4 regions of the Geodermatophilus sp. SYSU D00879 genome follow, and region 3 is predicted to be linked to each of the others. Evidence: predicted binding sites of a transcription regulator. Region 3 holds the regulator's gene; each other region holds the start of a gene.
The links. Region 3 encodes LexA, which represses DNA repair genes until DNA is damaged. Its sites were predicted from a motif close to TCGAACANNTGTTCGA; they were not measured.
Positions count from the first base shown of each region.

Region 1: a site for LexA is predicted at 1,201-1,216, ahead of dnaB (replicative DNA helicase). Genes of this name have one in related genera too.
Region 2: a site for LexA is predicted at 1,516-1,531, ahead of recA (recombinase RecA). Genes of this name have one in related genera too.
Region 4: a site for LexA is predicted at 1,952-1,967, ahead of ruvC (crossover junction endodeoxyribonuclease RuvC). Genes of this name have one in related genera too.

Region 1 covers NZ_JBJGZF010000012.1:132,587-136,031, forward strand. The annotation lists gene rpsR (30S ribosomal protein S18) at 39-275, shown strand; gene rplI (50S ribosomal protein L9) at 287-733, shown strand; gene dnaB (replicative DNA helicase) at 1,322-2,686, shown strand; gene ACI79B_RS16260 (molybdopterin cofactor-binding domain-containing protein) at 2,934-3,445, shown strand, end outside.
Region 2 covers NZ_JBJGZF010000033.1:13,637-17,081, forward strand. The annotation lists gene ACI79B_RS22750 (sensor histidine kinase) at 1-844, shown strand, start outside; gene ACI79B_RS22755 (response regulator) at 841-1,488, shown strand; gene recA (recombinase RecA) at 1,672-2,703, shown strand; gene ACI79B_RS22765 (regulatory protein RecX) at 2,943-3,445, shown strand, end outside.
Region 3 covers NZ_JBJGZF010000010.1:6,066-9,510, forward strand. The annotation lists gene ACI79B_RS13960 (phosphatase PAP2 family protein) at 1-559, shown strand, start outside; gene ACI79B_RS13965 (hypothetical protein) at 531-1,601, shown strand; gene lexA (transcriptional repressor LexA) at 1,630-2,409, opposite strand; gene ACI79B_RS13975 (LysM peptidoglycan-binding domain-containing protein) at 2,645-3,280, shown strand; gene ACI79B_RS13980 (hypothetical protein) at 3,399-3,445, shown strand, end outside.
Region 4 covers NZ_JBJGZF010000003.1:207,958-211,402, reverse strand. The annotation lists gene ruvB (Holliday junction branch migration DNA helicase RuvB) at 1-659, opposite strand, end outside; gene ruvA (Holliday junction branch migration protein RuvA) at 733-1,371, opposite strand; gene ruvC (crossover junction endodeoxyribonuclease RuvC) at 1,368-1,934, opposite strand; gene ACI79B_RS06640 (YebC/PmpR family DNA-binding transcriptional regulator) at 2,080-2,832, opposite strand; gene pdxT (pyridoxal 5'-phosphate synthase glutaminase subunit PdxT) at 2,829-3,445, opposite strand, start outside.

The DNA.
Region 1 (3,445 bases), on a different contig from region 3:
CATCCACACCCCAGATCTAGTCGTACCTGGAGAACCCAGTGCCCAAGCCCCCCGTGCGCAAGCCCAAGAAGAAGGTCTGCCAGTTCTGCAAGGACAAGGCGACCTACATCGACTACAAGGACACGACGCTGCTGCGGAAGTTCATCTCCGACCGCGGCAAGATCCGTGCCCGCCGCGTGAGCGGCAACTGCAGCCAGCACCAGCGGGACGTCGCCACGGCCGTCAAGAACAGCCGTGAGATGGCCCTGCTGCCCTACACCTCGACGGCGCGCTGACCATGAGCACGATGAAGCTGATCCTGACGCAGGAGGTCACCGGTCTCGGGTCCTCCGGTGACACCGTCGAGGTCAAGGGCGGCTACGGCCGCAACTACCTCCTGCCCCGCGGCCTGGCCATCGTCGCCACCCGCGGTGCCGAGAAGCAGGTCGAGTCGCTGCGCCGGGCGCGTGCCGCCCGCGAGGTGCGGTCGCTCGAGGAGGCCCAGGCCGTGGCCGGCCGCCTCTCCGGCCTGACCGTCCGGGTGCCCGCCCGCGCCGGCGACGGTGGCCGCCTGTTCGGCCGCGTCACCACCGCCGACGTCGCCGCGGCCGTCACGGCCGCCGGTGGCCCGGAGCTGGACCGCCGCCGCATCGAGCTGCCGAGCAGCATCAAGACCACCGGCAAGCACACCGTCACCGTGCGGGTGCACCCGGAGGTCACGACGACCCTCCCCATCGAGGTCGTCGCCGGCTGAGAACGCCGCAGCACCGCCCGCGAGGGGCGTCGGACACCCGTCCGGCGCCCCTCGCGGCGTCTCGGGGGTCGTTTCCCGGGCCCCTGGGCCCCGGACGGCGGCAGGGGGACGCCGCGGGCCCATCCCGGCTGGCCGGCCCGGGACGGCCGGGCTCCCGGGGCCGGTGGGCGCCTGTGACGGCTGCGCCGGGCGGGACGACACGACACGCCCGGCGCCCCCGGCGCGCCGACTTTCTCGTGTCCACAGCCGGTGGGTGGCCGGGACGCAGGTGACGCCCGCGGGACCGCGGCACGACGGGTCGGTGTCCTCCCCGTCTCCACATGTCGACTCCGGCTGTCCACCGACTTGTCCACAAGTTGTGCAGAACGCGGCCCACACGGGTGTTGGACGGGTCCGTCCCCGCTTCCTAACGTCGTCTCCTGCGCCGGACCTCCGCGAACTGTCGGTGGCTCCGGGTAGTGATGTCCTCGAACGCGTGTTCGAGCGGCACGCGAGGCGTCCTGGTGCTTCCCCCACCGGGCCCCGGCCGGGCGGCCGGGGTCTGTACGCGCGCGCGTGCCCCGAGGAGAGGGAGGTACCCAGGTGGCGGTGGCCGACGACTTCAGCCGGCCGCAGGCGACGGCGCCGGAGTACGACCGGCAGCCGCCGCAGGACGTCGCGGCCGAGCAGTCGGTGCTGGGCGGCATGCTGATGAGCAAGGACGCCATCGCCGACGTCGTGGAGCAGCTGACCGGCAACGACTTCTACCGGCCGGCGCACCAGTTGATCTACGACTGCATCCTCGACCTGTACGGCCGGGGTGAGCCGGCCGACGCGATCACCGTCGCCGCGGAGCTCAACCGCACCGACCAGCTGTCGAAGATGGGCGGCGCGGTCTACCTGCACACCCTCATCGCCTCGACGCCGACGGCGGCCAACGCGGGCTACTACGCCCAGATCGTGGCCGAGCAGGCCACCCTGCGCCGCCTGGTCGAGGCGGGCACCCGCGTGGTGCAGCTGGGCTACGGCGCGGCCGGCGGGCGCGGCGACGTCGACGACATCGTCGATCGCGCGCAGCAGGAGATCTACGAGGTCACCGAGAAGCGGATGAGCGAGGACTACTCGCGCCTCGAGGACGTCCTGCAGCCCACGATGGACGAGCTCGACGCCATCGCCTCCCGCGGCGGCACCGCCCGCGGCGTGCCCACCGGCATCCGCGACCTCGACGAGCTGACCAACGGCCTGCAGGCGGGGCAGATGGTCGTCATCGCCGCCCGCCCCGGTGTGGGCAAGTCGACCCTGGGGCTGGACATCGCGCGGTCGGCCACGGTCAAGCACCACATGCCGGCCGTCATCTTCTCGCTCGAGATGAGCAAGCACGAGATCACCATGCGTCTGCTGTCGGCCGAGGCGAAGGTGCCGCTGCACCACATGCGCGCCGGCACGCTGTCCGACGAGGACTGGTCGAAGCTGGCCCGCCGGATGGGCGAGGTGGCCGACGCCCCGCTCTACATCGACGACTCGCCGAACATGACGATGATGGAGATCCGGGCCAAGGCGCGGCGGCTCAAGCAGCGCAACGACCTCAAGCTCGTGGTCATCGACTACCTCCAGCTCATGACGTCGGGCAAGCGCGTCGAGAGCCGCCAGCAGGAGGTCTCGGAGTTCTCCCGGGCGCTGAAGCTGCTGGCCAAGGAGCTCGAGGTCCCGGTGATCGCGATGTCGCAGCTCAACCGCGGCTCGGAGCAGCGTCAGGACAAGAAGCCGATGCTGTCGGACCTCCGTGAGTCCGGCTCGATCGAGCAGGACGCCGACATGGTCATGATGATCCACCGCGAGGACATGTACGAGAAGGAGAGCCCGCGGGCCGGCGAGGCCGACATCATGCTGGTCAAGCACCGCAACGGCCCGACGGCCAACGTCACCGTCGCCTTCCAGGGCCACTACAGCCGCTTCGTCGACATGGCCAACTGACAGGGCCGACCGAGACGGCGCCGACCGAGAGGTCGCGCCCACGCGCAGGAGGGCCCGGGACCGTCGTGGTCCCGGGCCCTCCGTGCGTCCGCGGTGTTCCACGTGGATCACCGAGCGCGACGTTGCAACGACACACCGTCGCACTGCAACGTCGTGACCCGGGTGGCGCCCGCTCGTTGGTCCGGGCCGAGCACCGCCGAGCCCGGCCGTGTCCTCGACCGACCGCTCACCGTCGAGAGGCCAACGCGTGACGACCCTGCCCGAGCACCCCCGCACCGACGAGCCCGCGGCCACGCACAGCCGCCGCCGCTTCCTCACCTACCTCGTCGCGGCCCCGACGCTCGCCGTCGCGGCGCAGGTCGTCGCCGACGTGGCCGGCCCGGCGACCGCCCAGGCGCTCCCCTCGGTGCCCGCGCCGGCCGAGCTCCTCGACCTCGGCGACGTGCTGATCCTCGCCGGGAAGCCCACCGAGGACCTCATCGTCGTCACCGTCGACGAGCGGGGCCGGGTCGGGCTGGCCCTCCCCCGCGCCGAGGTCGGCCAGGGCATCACCACCGCCGTCGCCATGCTGCTGGCCGACGAGCTCGACGTGCCGCTGGGCCACGTCGACGTCACCCTCGCCGACGCCCGCCCCGAGCTGGTCTTCAACCAGCTCACCGGCGGCTCCAACACCATGCGCAGCGTCTACGGCCCGGTCCGGCGGGCGGCCGCCGTGGCCCGCGCCCGGCTGCTGGCCGCCGCGGCCCTCCGCTGGGGCAC
Region 2 (3,445 bases), on a different contig from region 3:
GATCGCCCTGGCCGTGCCCCTGGCCCTCGGCGCCGCCGCCCTGGCCGGCCCCGCCGACGGCGCCGCGGTGGTGCCGCTGGTGGCGGTGACCGTGACGGCCGCGGTCGTCGGGCGCGACCGGCGGACCCGGCGGGCCTACCTGGAGGCGCTGCGCGACCGCGCCGAGCGGGCCGAGCGGGAGAGGGACGCGCGGGCCCGGGTGGCGGTCATGGAGGAGCGCTCCCGGATCGCCCGTGAACTCCACGACGTCGTCGCGCACAACCTCTCGGTGATGACCGCACTGGCCGACGGCGCCGGGTACGCGCCGGCCACCGAGCAGGCCGCCCGGGCGGTACGGCAGATCGCCACGACCGGACGGGAGGCCCTCGCGGAGATGCACCGCCTCGTCGGCGTGCTGCGCACCGACGACGGCGGGCCGGAGCGGACGCCGGCGCCGGGCCTCGACGACCTGGCCGCGGTCGTCGAGCAGGTCCGGGCGGCCGGGCTGCCGACGTCGCTGACGGTGACCGGCCGGCCCGCGCCGCTCGTCGCCGGCGCCCAGCTCGCCGTCCACCGCCTCGTGCAGGAGGCGCTGACGAACACGCTGCGGCACGCGCGGGGGGCCCGGTCGGCCGCCGTGCGCCTGGACTGGCGCGACGGCGAGCTCGCCGTCGAGGTGACCGACGACGGCGACCCGGCCGCACCGCCCGGGCGGCCGGGGCACGGCCTGGTCGGCATGCGGGAACGCGTCGCGGCGTGGGACGGGGCGGTCGTGGCCGGGCCGCGCCCGGGAGGCGGCTGGCGGGTCGCCGCGGTCCTCCCGCTGGCCGCGGTCGGCGCCGAGGGGACCGGTGCGGTGGCGTGAGCACCCGCGTGCTGCTCGTCGACGACGAGCCCCTGGTCCGGCTCGGCTTCTCGATGGTGCTGCAGGCCCAGGACGACCTGGTCCTCGTCGGCGAGGCGGGGGACGGCGCCCGGGCCGTCGCGCTGACGCGCGAGCTCCGGCCGGACGTCGTCGTGATGGACGTCCGCATGCCCGGCACGGACGGCGTGGAGGCGACCCGGTGCATCGTCGGCGAGGGGCTGCCCAGCCGCGTGCTGGTGCTCACCACCTTCGACCTGGACGAGTACGCGTTCGCGGCGCTGCGCGCGGGGGCGAGCGGGTTCCTCGTGAAGAACGCCGAGCCGGCGGAGCTGCTGCGGGCGGTGCGGGCGGTGGCCCGCGGCGACGCCGTCGTCTCCCCGCGGGTCACCCGCCGGCTGCTGGAGACGCTGGCCCACCGGCTGCCCGCGGACACGCCGGCCGACCCCCGCGTCGCCTCGCTCACCGAGCGCGAGCTCGAGGTGCTGCGTGCGGTCGCCCGCGGGGAGTCCAACGCCGAGATCGCCGCCGTGCTGGTCCTGTCGGAGCTGACGGTGAAGACCCACGTGGCGCGCATCCTGGGCAAGCTCGGCCTGCGGGACCGCACGCAGGCGGCGGTCTTCGCGCACACGCACGGCCTGGTGTGACACGGCCTCGACCGCGTGTCGCTCGACTCGAACACGTGTTCGCCCTACAGTGACGGGCGCGTCCACAGGGAGGTCGTCCCTCCACAGGTCCGGTCGGTCCCCGGAATCGTCAGACCCCCGACCTAGCGTCGCCTCCGACACCGCATCGACTCCACGACACGCGACTTCCCGAAGGTGAGCACCATGGCAACGCTCGACCGCGACAAGGCCCTCGACATGGCCCTCGCCCAGATCGACAAGCAGTTCGGCAAGGGCTCGGTCATGCGCCTGGGCGACAGCGCCGCGCAGGCGATCAAGGTCATCCCGACCGGCTCGATCGCCCTCGACATCGCGCTCGGCATCGGCGGCCTGCCCCGCGGCCGCGTCATCGAGGTCTACGGCCCGGAGGCCTCCGGCAAGACCACGGTCGCCCTGCACGCGGTGGCCAACGCCCAGGCCGCCGGCGGCATCGCGGCCTTCATCGACGCCGAGCACGCGCTCGACCCGGAGTACGCCCGGGCCATCGGCGTCGACACCGACGCGCTGCTGGTCAGCCAGCCCGACACCGGTGAGCAGGCCCTCGAGATCGCCGACATGCTGATCCGCTCCGGCGCGCTCGACATCATCGTCATCGACTCCGTGGCGGCCCTCGTGCCCCGCGCCGAGATCGAGGGCGAGATGGGTGACAGCCACGTCGGTCTGCAGGCCCGCCTCATGAGCCAGGCGCTGCGGAAGATCACCGGTGCGCTGAACAACTCGGGCACCACCGCGATCTTCATCAACCAGCTGCGCGAGAAGGTCGGCATCGTCTACGGCTCGCCCGAGGTGACCACCGGTGGCCGCGCGCTGAAGTTCTACTCGTCGGTCCGCCTGGACGTCCGGCGGATCGAGACCCTCAAGCAGGGCACCGAGGCCGTCGGCAGCCGGGTCCGCGTCAAGGTCGTCAAGAACAAGGTCGCCGCCCCGTTCAAGCAGGCCGAGCTCGACCTGCTGTGGGGTGTCGGGTTCAGCCGCGAGGGCGGCCTCATCGACGCCGGCGTCGAGCAGGGCTTCATCCGCAAGTCCGGCGCCTGGTACACGTACGAGGGCGACCAGCTCGGCCAGGGCAAGGAGAACGTCCGCACGTTCCTCCGCGACAACCCCGACCTCGCCGACGAGATCGAGAAGAAGGTCAAGGAGAAGCTGGGCATCGGCCCGCAGGTCGACGCGCCGGCCGCTGACCCGGTCGACTTCTGAGCGACCCCGTGACCGGCTGGTCCGGCCCGGTCCCCGAGGGAGCCGGGCCCGAGCAGGCCGATCGCCCCGCCGGCCGCCGCGGCCGGGGAACCCGCCAGCCGGGCGCCCCGGGGCGCGGCGGCCGCGGGCGGCGGCGGTCCGGGCCGTCCCCTGACCCGGACGGCCCGGCCGCCGCCGACGCGGGGACGCCCCCCGTCCCCTACGACCGCGACGCCGACGACCCGGGGGACCCGGAGTCGGTGGCCCGGGCCATCTGCCTGCGGGCGCTGACCGGCGCGGCCAGGACCCGCCAGCAGCTGGCCGACCTGCTCGAGCGCCGCGGCGTGCCCGAGGAGGCCGCCGCCGCGGTCCTCGACCGGTTCGGCGAGGTCGGGCTCATCGACGACGCCGCTTTCGCCCGCGCCTGGGTCACCTCCCGGCAGGCCGGCCGCGGACTGGCCCGGCGGGCGCTGCGCGCGGAGCTGCGCGCCAAGGGCGTCGACGGGGAGGACGCCGAGCAGGCCCTCGCCCAGGTCGACGAGGAGGACGAGCGGGCCGCCGCCCGCCACCTGGTGGAACGCCGGCTCCCGGCGCTGCGCCGGGTCGACCGCGTCACCGCCACCCGCCGGCTGATCGGCATGCTCGCGCGCAAGGGCTACAACGGCGGGCTGGCCGCGGGCGTGGTCCGCGAGGTCATGGACGAGACCGGCTTCGGCACCGACACCGACGAGGACGCCGCGAGCCGGGACGACGCCGACCTCTG
Region 3 (3,445 bases):
GGTCTCCGAGGTGGTCAGCGCCTGGGACCTGCGCGACTCCCCGGCGTACTGGCCGGTGTGGGCGGTCACCCAGATCGGCGGCCGCGGCACCATCCTCATCGTGCTGGCCGCCCTGGTCGGCTGGCTGTGCCTGCGGGAACGGACGCTGCTGCCCCTGCTGCGGGTGGTCACCGCGCTGGCCCTGCTCACCGTCGTCGTCTACGCGTTCAAATTCGGTACCGGCCGCACCGCGCCCGCCTATCCCGGCTCGTTCTTCCACCGCGACGGCGCCAGCTACCCCTCCGGGCACGTGGCCAACGCCGTGCTCATGTGGGGCGTGGCGCGCTGGCAGGCGGTCGAGTACGGGCTCGGTCCCCGGGTGCAGCGCACGCTGTGGTGGCTGGCCGTCGTCGGGCCGGTGGCCACGGGGATCGCGATGGTCTCGCTGGACTTCCACTGGGTCACCGACGCGGTGGTGGGCGCGGCCGTCGGCCTCCTGCTGCTGGGCGTGGTTCACGCACTCGACGCGCTGGTGCTGTCACGCTGGGCGAGTGCCCGAGCCGGCCGCCCGTCCGCGTAGCGCCGCCCGGCGGGTCCCGGCCGTCCTGCTGACGACGGTCCTGCTCGGCCTCCCGGTGGCCCCGGCCGCCGCCGAGGAGCCGGCCGCCCCCTCGGTCCGCTGCCAGGTGACCGATCCCCGGCTGGCCGAGCTCTCCGGCCTCGTCGACGTCGGCGACCGCGTGCTCGCCATGGTCGACGGCGGCGACCAGGTCGCCGTGTACGTGCTCGACGGCGCCTGCCAGGTGGTCGACGTGACCACCGCGCCGGTGGACCCCTACGACCCCGAGGACCTCGGCGTCGGCCCGGACGGCACGGTGTGGCTGGCCGACACCGGCGACAACACCACGGTCCGGACGACGGTCGCGCTCGTCGCGCTGCGGCCCGACGGCGGGACGGCGCTGTACCGGCTGACCTATCCCGACGGCCCGCGCGACGCCGAGGCGCTGCTGCTCGCCCCCGACGGCACGCCGTACGTGGTGACCAAGGAGGTGCTCGGGGCCAGCCACGTCTACCGGCCGGCCGCGCCGCTGGTCGACGGCGGCACGGTCGCGCTGGCCGACGTCGGCACGGTGGCGTTCACGCTCACCGGCACGCCCGGCGGTCCCGTGGGCCGGGCGGGGCAGCTGATGGTCACCGGCGGGGCGGTGGCCCGCGACGGCAGCCGGATCGCGCTGCGCACCTACACCGACGCCTACGTCTGGCCGCTGACCGGCGCCGACGTCCCGGGAGCGCTGGCCGGGGAGCCGGTGCGGATCGCGCTGCCCGAGGCGCCTCAGGGGGAGGCGGTGTCGTTCACCGCGGACGGGAGCGCGCTGCTGGTGGCCGGCGAGGGCGTGCCCGGGGACGTCACCACGGTGCCGGTCCCGGTGGGGTCCGCGCCGCCCGCGCCGGCGGGGTCCGACCCGGTCGACCCGTCACCGTCGGCGCTGCTCGGCGGGGACTCCGCGGGCCTGTCGCCGGTGACCGCGGGGGTGGCCGCGGCCGTCGTCGCGACCGCGCTGGTGTGGCTCGGCGGACGGCTGCGCCGCCGCCGGTCCGGCGGTCCGCCCGCCGGCGCCTGAGCTCCGGCGCCGGCGGGGGACCTGCGGCTCAGACCCGCCGCAGGACCGTGACGACGCGGCCAAGGATGGTGGCCTCGTCGCCGGGGATCGGCTCGTAGGCCGGGTTGTGCGGCAGCAGCCAGACGTGCCCGTCCCGGCGCTTGTAGGTCTTGACCGTGGCCTCGCCGTCGAGCATCGCGGCGACGATCTCGCCGTTCTCGGCGGTGGGCTGCTGGCGGACGACGACCCAGTCGCCGTCGCAGATCGCCGCGTCGACCATCGAGTCACCGGCGACGCGCAGCATGAACAGCGTGCCCTCGCCGACGAGCTCGCGGGGGAGCGGGAAGACGTCCTCGACGGCCTGTTCGGCGAGCACCGGGCCACCGGCCGCGATCCGCCCGACCAGCGGCACGTAGGTGGGCGCGGTCGAGCCGTCGGCGGCCGCGGCGGGCGCGGCCGGGGCGGCGTCGCCCGCGGTCTCACCGGGCAGCCGCACGTCGAGCGCGCGGGGCCGGTTGGGGTCGCGCCGCAGCCAGCCCTTCTTCTGCAGCACCGACAGCTGGTGGGCGACCGACGACGCCGACGACAGGCCGACCGCCTCGCCGATCTCGCGCACCGAGGGCGGGTAGCCGCGCCGCTCGATCGAGTCGCGGATGACCTCGAGGACCCGGCGCTGCCGCTGGGTCAGGCCGTCGCCGGCCTCGCCGCGGTCGGGGAAGGTGCGCACGGCGCCCGCGCCCTCCGCGCCGGCGCCGCGCTCCGCGGCCGGACGGCGGGTCGTCGTGCCGCCGCCCCGGGTGCCCTGGCCGGTCCCGCTCGTGCCCGCCACGTCTCCTCCTCGCCGGCCGCGTCCCGCGGCCCGTCCGTCGCCCTCCCGGCCCCAGGCCGGTCGGCGGGCGGTGCGCCCGCACGGACCGTAGCGCGCCGGCGCCGCAGGTTCAAACGTGTGTTCGAAGGACACGCCGCGCCGCTCTCGCACTCGTCGGACCCGTGCGGTAGACATCCGATCAGACGTTCGATCGAACACGCGTTCGATGCGGTCGACCCGATCAGGAGGAGCGGTCATGGGCAGCGTGCGGCAGGCAGTGCTCGAGTTCGACGCGGCGGTCCGGGTCCCGTGGCGGCCGCCGCTCCGCGGGGAGGGCGCGACGGCGGCCGCCGGTGCGGCCCGCTCCGCGTCACCGGCTCGCACCGACCGGCCGGCGCCGCGCGCCGCCCTGCCGGGCTCGGGTCCCCGGGTCACGGGGCACCTGCGGCCGGTGCCCGACCTCCCCGCCGCGGCGCCCACGCGCGCCGCCGGGCCCGCCGCCGAGGGGCCGCGCACCCGCCGCGACCCGGCCCGCCCGAGCGGTCGGCCGGTGCGCTCGGAGCCCGCCCGGGCCGCCGTCCGCGCGCGGTGCGCGCCGGCCCCGGCGCCGGTGCGGCTGACCCGCCGTGGGCGCCGCCTGGTCGCCGTGCTGGTCCTCGCCACCGGCGTCGGCGGCGCCGCCCTCGGCCGGGAGTTCCTCGCCCCCCAGGACGGCCTGCGCCTGGCCGGCGAGAGCAGCGTCGTGGTCGAGAGCGGGGACACGGTGTGGTCGATCGCCGCGGAGGTGGCCGGCGCCGACCAGGACGTGCGCGCGGTGGTCGACGCGATCGAGGCGCTCAACGACCTGGAGGGGGCGGTCGTCGTCCCCGGCCAGGTGCTCCGCGTGCCCTAGGCGTCCCGCCCGGCGTCGTCACCGCGGAGATGTGACGAGACCGCGCCGGTGAGTTCGTCAACCATGCAGGCGCCGTCGTTTACGGTCCGGAGTCGTCAGAACACTTACGGTCAGGAGCGTGTCAGCAGCCGTGAACAGCACCGCAGCGGTGACCTTCCGGTCCCC
Region 4 (3,445 bases), on a different contig from region 3:
GTGAGCTCGACGCCGAGCAGCGCGGCGCTGCGGGCGAGCACCTGCTGCAGCTCGGCCGGCTCGTAGAACTCCATCTGCCCGACGAAGCCGAACCGGTCGCGCAGCGGCCCGGTCAGCAGCCCCGCGCGGGTGGTGGCGCCGACCAGGGTGAACGGGTTGATCTCCAGCGGGATCGCGGTGGCGCCGGGCCCCTTGCCGACGACGACGTCGACCCGGAAGTCCTCCATCGCCATGTACAGCAGTTCCTCGGCGGGCCGCGCGATGCGGTGGATCTCGTCGATGAACAGCACGTCGCCGGGGCCGAGGTTGGACAGCATCGCGGCGAGGTCGCCGGAGCGCTCGATCGCCGGGCCGCTGGTGATCTTCACCGAGGTGCCGAGCTCCGAGCCGATGATCAGCGCGAGGCTGGTCTTGCCGAGCCCGGGCGGACCGGACAGCAGCACGTGGTCCGGCGGCCGGCCCCGGCGCTTGGCGCCCTCGAGGACCAGCGCGAGCTGGCGGGCGACCTTGGGCTGGCCGATGAAGTCGTGCAGCGAGTGCGGCCGCAGCGCGGACTCGACCACCCGCTCCTCGTCCCCGGCCTGCGGGGAGACGGCGAAGTCGCGGCTGATGCCGGACTCCACCTCGCCGGTCAGCGACCGGTCGAACGGGGCGCTCACGCGTCCTCCTCGCTGGCGCTCGTCGGCCGCGTGCGCGGCGCTGCTCTGCTCATCGGTTCGCTCGCACGCTCGCTCACGCCCGGCCCAGCAGCTGCAGCGCCTGGCGCAGCAGCAGCGCGACGTCGACCCGGCCGGTGCTGGTGAGCTGCTCCTCGGCGACCGGCGCGAGGGCGGTGAGGGCGGTGTCGGCCTCCTTGGTGGACCAGCCGAGCCCGACCAGCGCCGAGGACAGCTGGTCGCGCCAGGGCGCCACCGGGGTGACCGGCGCGAGGCCGGCCGGGGCGGGTCCGTCGAGCTGCGTGTCGGTGGTGGTCGAGCCCAGCCGGTCGCGCAGCTCGAGGATCAGCCGCTCGGCCCCCTTCTTGCCGATGCCGGGCACCTGGGTGAGCGCCTTGACGTCGGCCATGGACACCGCGCGGCGGACCTCGCGCGGCGGGTGGATGGCCAGCACCGCCTGCGCCAGCCGCGGGCCGACGCCGTTGGCGGTCTGCAGCAGCTCGAACAGCTGCCGCTCGTCGTCGTCGGCGAAGCCGTAGAGGGTGAGGGAGTCCTCGCGCACGACCAGGCTGGTGGCCAGGCGGGCGTCCTCCCCGACGGTGAGGCGGGCGATGGTGCCGGGCGTGCACTGCACGGCCAGGCCGATGCCGCCGACCTCGACGACCGCGCCCTCGGGGCCGACCGCGGCGACCCGGCCGCTCACCGAGGCGATCACCGGGACACCCCCTGCCAGCGGGGCAGCGTCCGCTGCACCACCGGCGCGCCGATGCCGCCGGCGATCGCCGCGACCCGCAGCCGGTCCTGGGCCGGGCCGCGCCACACGTGGCAGACCGCCAGTGCCAGGGCGTCGGCGGCGTCGGCCGGCTTGGGGGCCGACGCCAGCCCCAGCACCCGGGTGACCATCAGGGTGACCTGCTCCTTGTCCGCGCGGCCGTTGCCGGAGATGGCCGCCTTGACCTCGCTGGGCGTGTGCCAGGCGACCGGCCGGTCGGCCTGCGCCGCGGCCAGCGCCGCGACGCCGGCCGCCTGCGCGGTGCCGGTGGCGGTGCCCTTGTTGTTCTGGGTGAACACCCGCTCGATGGCCACGACGTCGGGCCGGTGCTCGCGCAGCAGCGCGGTGACCTGGGTGTGCAGCTCCAGCAGCCGCAGCTCCAGGTCCAGGTCCGCGGAGCTGCGGATTACCCCGACGCCCACGGCGGCCGGGCGCGCGCCGGGACGGCCGTCGACCACACCCCAGCCGCACCGGGTCAGCCCCGGGTCGATGCCGAGCACCCGCATGCCCGCTCCCCCTCTCACCGAACGCGTGTTCGACCGCAACCGTAACCGTCCCCGACGACGGCGCCGTCGCGCAACACGCAGGACGGTCCGGGGAGCGGTGCTCGGCCCCGGCCGTGCGCGGCGGGGAGGGAGAGGAGGAGCTCCCTCAGCCGACCTTCTCGAGCACCTCGTCGGAGACGTCGTAGTTGGCGTAGACGTTCTGGACGTCGTCGAGGTCCTCGAGCGCGTCGATGAGGCGGAACACCTTGCCGGCGCCCTCCTCGTCGAGCTCGACGGTGACGCTGGGCACGAACCCGGCCTCGGCGGAGTCGTAGTCGATGCCGGCGTCCTGCAGCGCGGTGCGGACGGCGACCAGGTCACCGGGCTCGGAGACGACCTCGAAGGTGTCGCCGAGGTCGCGGACCTCCTCGGCACCGGCGTCGAGGACCGCCACGAGGACGGTGTCCTCGTCGACGCCGTCGGCCTTGGGGACGACGACGACGCCCTTGCGGGTGAACAGGTAGGACACCGAGCCGGGGTCGGCCATCGAGCCGCCGTTGCGGGTCATCGCGGTGCGCACCTCGGAGGCGGACCGGTTGCGGTTGTCGGTGAGGCACTCGATGAGCACCGCGACGCCGCCGGAGCCGTAGCCCTCGTAGGTGATCGACTGGTACTCGACGCCGCCGGCCTCGGCGCCCGAACCGCGCTTGACCGCGCGGTCGATGTTGTCGTTGGGGACCGAGGACTTCTTCGCCTTCTGGATGGCGTCGTAGAGCGTCGGGTTGCCCGCGGGGTCACCGCCGCCGGTGCGCGCCGCGACCTCGATGTTCTTGATCAGCTTGGCGAACAGCTTGCCGCGCTTGGCGTCGATGGCGGCCTTCTTGTGCTTCGTGGTCGCCCACTTGGAATGGCCGCTCACTGTGCTCCTCCGAGGTCGGGGGCGCCGGCACCGGCGCCGCTGGGGACTGCGACCGCCCCGCCGACCGCGCGCCGCACGATCTCCACGAAGAACGCGTGGACCCGGGTGTCCCCGGTCAGCTCGGGGTGGAAGCTGGTGGCCACGACGTCGCCCTGGCGCACCGCGACGATCCTACCGTCGGCCGCTCCGCCCTCGACCCGCCCGAGGACCTGCACCCCCGGCCCGGCCTCCTCGACCCACGGCGCGCGGATGAACACGGCCGACAGCGGGCCGCCGGGCACGCCCTGCACCGCGACGCGCGACTCGAAGGAGTCGGCCTGCCGGCCGAAGGCGTTGCGCCGCACGGTGACGTCGAGGCCGCCGATCGTCTGCTGGCCGGGCGGGGCGTCGAGGAGCCGGTCGGCCAGCAGCACCAGCCCGGCGCAGGTGCCGTACACCGGCAGACCGCCGCGGACCGCGGCGCGCAGCGGCTCGAGCAGCCCGGTGCGGACGGCGAGGTTCGCCATCGTGGTCGACTCACCGCCGGGCAGGACCAGCCCGTCGACGGCGGCCAGCTCGGCGGGGCGCCGCACCGGCACCGCGTCCGCGCCGAGCCCGGTCAGGACCGCGAGGT